DNA from 2 places in the Rhodoferax koreensis genome. Region 2 is predicted to be linked to the other one. Evidence: predicted binding sites of a transcription regulator. Region 2 holds the regulator's gene; the other holds the start of a gene.
What was found. Region 2 encodes FNR, which switches genes on or off when oxygen is low (the NO sensors DNR and NnrR bind a similar motif). Its sites were predicted from a motif close to TTGATNNNNATCAA; they were not measured.
Positions count from the first base shown of each region.

Region 1: a site for FNR is predicted at 1,286-1,299, ahead of clpB (ATP-dependent chaperone ClpB). Genes of this name have one in related genera too.

Region 1 covers NZ_CP019236.1:1,548,933-1,551,328, reverse strand. The annotation lists gene clpB (ATP-dependent chaperone ClpB) at 1-1,188, opposite strand, end outside; gene RD110_RS07290 (molybdenum cofactor biosynthesis protein MoaE) at 1,375-1,803, opposite strand; gene RD110_RS28510 (hypothetical protein) at 1,693-2,025, shown strand; gene RD110_RS07285 (dihydrodipicolinate synthase family protein) at 2,150-2,396, shown strand, end outside.
Region 2 covers NZ_CP019236.1:1,807,220-1,809,615, forward strand. The annotation lists gene RD110_RS08535 (MerR family transcriptional regulator) at 1-203, shown strand, start outside; tRNA gene RD110_RS08540 (tRNA-Pro) at 228-304, shown strand; gene fnr (fumarate/nitrate reduction transcriptional regulator Fnr) at 741-1,529, shown strand; gene RD110_RS08550 (OmpW/AlkL family protein) at 1,607-2,227, shown strand; gene hemN (oxygen-independent coproporphyrinogen III oxidase) at 2,271-2,396, opposite strand, start outside.

The DNA of each region.
Region 1 (2,396 bases), 260 kb from region 2:
CGCGGCCTCGTCGATCAGGTCGATGGCCTTGTCGGGCAGGAAGCGGTCGGTGATGTAGCGGTCACTGAGTTCGGCCGCGGCCACGATGGCCGGGTCGGTGATCTGCACGCCGTGGTGGGCTTCGTATTTCTCCTGCAGGCCGCGCAGGATGGCGATGGTCGCCTCCACCGTCGGCTCGCCCACGAGGATCTTCTGGAAACGGCGCTCCAGCGCGGCGTCCTTCTCGATGTACTTGCGGTATTCGTCGAGCGTGGTGGCGCCCACGCAGTGCAGCTCGCCGCGCGCCAGGGCGGGCTTGAGCATGTTGCCCGCGTCCATGGCGCCTTCGCCCTTGCCGGCGCCGACCATGGTGTGCAGTTCGTCGATGAAGACGATGGTCTGGCCTTCGTCCTTGGCCAGTTCATTGAGCACGCTCTTCAGCCGTTCCTCGAATTCCCCACGGAACTTGGCGCCGGCCAGCAGTGCCGCCATGTCGAGCGACAGCACGCGCTTGCCCTTGAGCGAATCGGGCACCTCGCCGGCCACGATGCGCTGGGCCAGGCCTTCGACGATGGCGGTCTTGCCCACGCCGGGCTCGCCAATGAGCACGGGGTTGTTCTTGGTGCGGCGCTGCAGCACCTGGATGGCACGGCGGATTTCCTCGTCGCGGCCGATCACCGGGTCGAGCTTGCCCAAGCGGGCCCGCTCGGTCAGGTCCATGCAGTATTTCTTGAGGGCTTCGCGCTGGCCCTCGGCGTCGGCGCTGTTCACGCCCTGGCCGCCGCGCACCGCATCGATGGCGGCCTCGAGCGACTTGCGTGTGACGCCGTTGGCGCGCACCAGGTTGCCGACGTCGGCCTTGCTGTCGGCCAGCGCCAGCAGGAAGAGTTCACCGGCGATGAACTGGTCGTTGCGCTTGATGGCTTCCTTTTCCGTGGCCTGCAGCAGCTTGGCCAGGTCCTGGCCGACCTGCACCTGGTCGTGACCCTGTACCTGGGGCAGCTTCTTGATGGCGGCATCGGCCGCCTGCTGCAAGCCCTTGAGGTTGGCACCGGCGCGCTCGAGCAGCGCACGCGGGCCGTCGTCCTGGCCGAGCATGGCGGCCAGAAGGTGTACCGGCTCGATGTACGCGTTGTCGTTGGCCAGCGCCAGCGACTGCGCGTCGCTCAGGGCTTCCTGGAACTTGGTGGTGAGTTTGTCTTGTCGCATGGGTGTGTATCTTTTGAACTGGTTGGTCCGAACTGTTGTCTAGCTGAGGCTGTTGCGGATGTTTTCAAGATCGTGCCGGGTGCCGTCTGCCGCGCACTTGACCCAGGTCAAGCGCTGTCGCAACGGCCCGGGCGCCCACCTGGCGGCCGCCTAGCGCCCGCCTCGACCAGCGTCTGCCCTCGGGCCTCAGTCCGAAGAGTTGGACGCGTGAATGCCCCAGCGCGCCAGCGCCGCGTCGTCGCTCACCCGCGCATCCACCCAGCGCGCGCCCTCGGCCGTGCGCTCCTTCTTCCAGAACGGCGCCTGGGTCTTCAGGTAGTCCATCAGGAATTCGCAGGCCTGGAAACTCTGGCCGCGGTGCGCCGACGACACCGCCACCAGCACGATCTGGTCGAGCGGCTGCAGCAGGCCGACGCGGTGCACCACCCGCGCCGCGAAGATGTCGAAGCGCTGCAGCGCCTGGTCGATCATGGCCTCGATGGCCTTTTCGGTCATGCCGGGGTAGTGCTCGAGTTCCATGGACTGGACTTCGCCACGCACAGCACCACCGTTCCGATCTCGCACAGTGCCGATGAAAGAGCAGACCGCACCCACGCGAGGATCGTCACGACGCAGGGCCGCGATCTCGGCCGTCAGGTCGAAATCTTCCGTCTGGATGGAAACGCGCGCAGGTGCCATGACGCCATTGTGGCCCATCGCCGCGCGGGCCTGCCGACCTTGCCGTTAAACTCGCAGCCCATGTTTGGCCACACCCGTTCCCCCTCCGGCTCGACGCGCACCAGCGCGCCGAACGTCGCGGCCGTGGCCAAAAAATCCAAAAAACTGTTGCTCATCTGACCGGAGCAAGGGTTCCGTCGTCGGATGAGCGACGGAACCGCTTCGGCTTGGCAACCCGCCCGTCTTCGGCCCGCGCTCTTTCGACGGTGGTTTTCCATCGGTCTGTTTTGTTCAAGGACATCGCGTGGCTACTTCGCATTCTTCGCATTCTTCGCCCACTTCCCCCTCCCGCGTCGATGGCGCCCCGTTGGCCGGCCTGTGGATTCCGCTGGTGACCCCGTTCCGGGCCGGCGCCGTCGACCACGGCGCGCTGGCCGCGCTGGTGCGCGATCTGCGGCCCAAAGGCATCGCCGGCTTCGTGGCCTGCGGGAGCACCGGCGAGGCGGCGGCGCTGGACGATGCGGAACAACTCGCCGTGCTCGACACCGTGC
Region 2 (2,396 bases):
AGCGGCGCAACGGCGAGGTCATGCTCGACGGCGTAGGCGTTGTGGTGCTGGAAGGTCTGGACCAGGAGGAAGAACTGATCGGCGACAGCTTCCCCGACCCCGAGGCGCTGACCGAGGGCGATGGCGCCATCGCCAGTGCGCAGGTGTCCTGGCTGCGCCGCGAACTGGTCGAAATTCGCGATCTGCTGCTTGAGGCCGATTGAGCGGGTTATAATTCAGGGCTTGATCGGTGTGTGGCGCAGCCTGGTAGCGCACTTGCATGGGGTGCAAGGGGTCGAAGGTTCGAATCCTTTCACACCGACCATAGAAATTCATTGAATCAATGGGCCCGACATGAAAATGTCGGGCCCATTTTCGTTGGGTAAGCGCGACCCGCTGCTGAAAGCACGCCATCTCCCGATGTGAGAAATTTCACGGAAAACTTAACAGCTTGTTATGTAAAAATACGTAACTTGTTGATTCTTTGCCAGGGCCAGTTTTGGCTTAGCCGCGGAAAACTGAAGGAATCTATCACTGTTGCGCATCAACACGGGGCAAGACTTCAACCTGGTTCCTGACGGGTCTACACAGACCGGTTGCTTCAACGCTTTGGGTTACTCGCTCCCTCGCGCTCGTGGCCCTGGGCCTGGTCGCCGCCGCGGCACTCCGCCGCCATGGCGCCGACACCGCCCGCGTTGACCCAGATCAAACCGGTGTTTCCGGTAGTGCACAGAATGTCTGTGCTGCATCAAGAAACACCCATGAGCCATCTACCCAAGAACCAAGTCCGTTGCGCCAACTGTGAACTCGTCGATGTCTGCCTGCCTCCGAGGCTGGATCCCGGCGACATGAAACGCATCGACAAGGTGATCGACAAGCGGCATGCCATCCGACGCGGCGAGTTTCTCTACCGTCAGGGCGATGTCTTCGAATCGCTGTATGCCATCCGGCTGGGCCATTTCAAGACCAGCATCGGCACGCCGGACGGGCGCGTGCAGGTCACGGGTTTTCAGATGGCCGGAGAGGTGATCGGGTTCGACGGCATTGTGGGGGGCCGGCACAGCTGCGACGCGGTTGCGCTGGAGGATGCCCAGGTGTGCAAGATGCCGTTCAACCGCATGGAAGAACTCTCACGCGACATCCCCTCGCTGCAACACCACATCCATCGGCTTCTGGGGCGAGAGATCGTGCGGGATCAGGGCGTCATGCTGTTGCTCGGCGCCATGTCCGCGGACGAGCGCGTGGCCACCTTCCTGTTGAACCTCGTGCAGCGGCTGCATGCGCGCGGATTTGCACAGACGGAACTGGTGCTGCGCATGACGCGCGAGGACATCGGCAGCTATCTGGGGCTGACGCTGGAGACGGTCAGTCGCACGTTTTCCAGGTTCGCGGCCGAAGGCATCCTGCTGGTGAAGCAGCGCCAGATCCAGATCCTTTCCACCGCCGGCCTGCGGCGTGTCGGAAACCTGGACGACACCGGTGCCGATGCCGCACCAAGGCCGCTTGCTGCGTCTGAGCAAGTGGCCAACGTGCCGCTGACTGCGTCTTGATTGATCCCGCACAAGGTCCGTCGGACCTGTAAAGCGTCCAATCCTTGAGAGCGATTGGGCTCTTTCAAAGGATCAAAATGTCAAGACTGAATACGAAGGCCGCCGCCCTTCTGGCCGTGGCGGCAATGGGCTTCACGGCAATGGACGCAGGCGCGCAGGAAACCCCCTGGCTGGTGCGTGTGCGCGCGGTGAACCTGGACAGCGCCAACAAGGACTCGACCGGCCTCGACCTGTCGATCAACAACAAGGTCCTGCCCGAGGTGGACTTCACTTATTTCTTCACTCCCGCATGGGCGACGGAACTGGTGCTCACTTATCCGCAGAAGCAGACCGTGCGCGCAGGCGGCTCGGACATCGGCTCACTCAAGCATCTGCCGCCGACACTCACGCTGCAGTATCACTTCGCGGACCTGGGCAAGTTCAAGCCCTACCTCGGCGCTGGCCTGAACTACACGCGTTTCTCCTCGGTCAAGTTCTCGCCGGCCGTGCAAGCCGCGCTGGACCCCTCGCTCAGCAAGAACAGCTTCGGCCTGGCCCTGCAGGCTGGCTTCGACTATGAGTTCGCGAAGAACACCTATTTCAACTTCGACGTGAAGAAGGTGAAGATCCACACCGACGTGAGTTCTGCCGGCGCCCAGGTCGGCACCTTCAAGGTCGATCCCTGGCTGATCGGCATCGGCATCGGCCGGCGCTTCTGAGACGCCGGGCTGGAGACGAACGCCCCGCCCGGGGCGTTCGGGTTCAGGCGATGCGCGAGAACTGCGAACCGCTGCGAGGTGTCCGCAGGTAGTGATCGAACACCATGGCGATGGCGCGCACCACGAACCAGCCGGTCGGCGTGACCTGCACCACGCCCGCGCCGAGGTC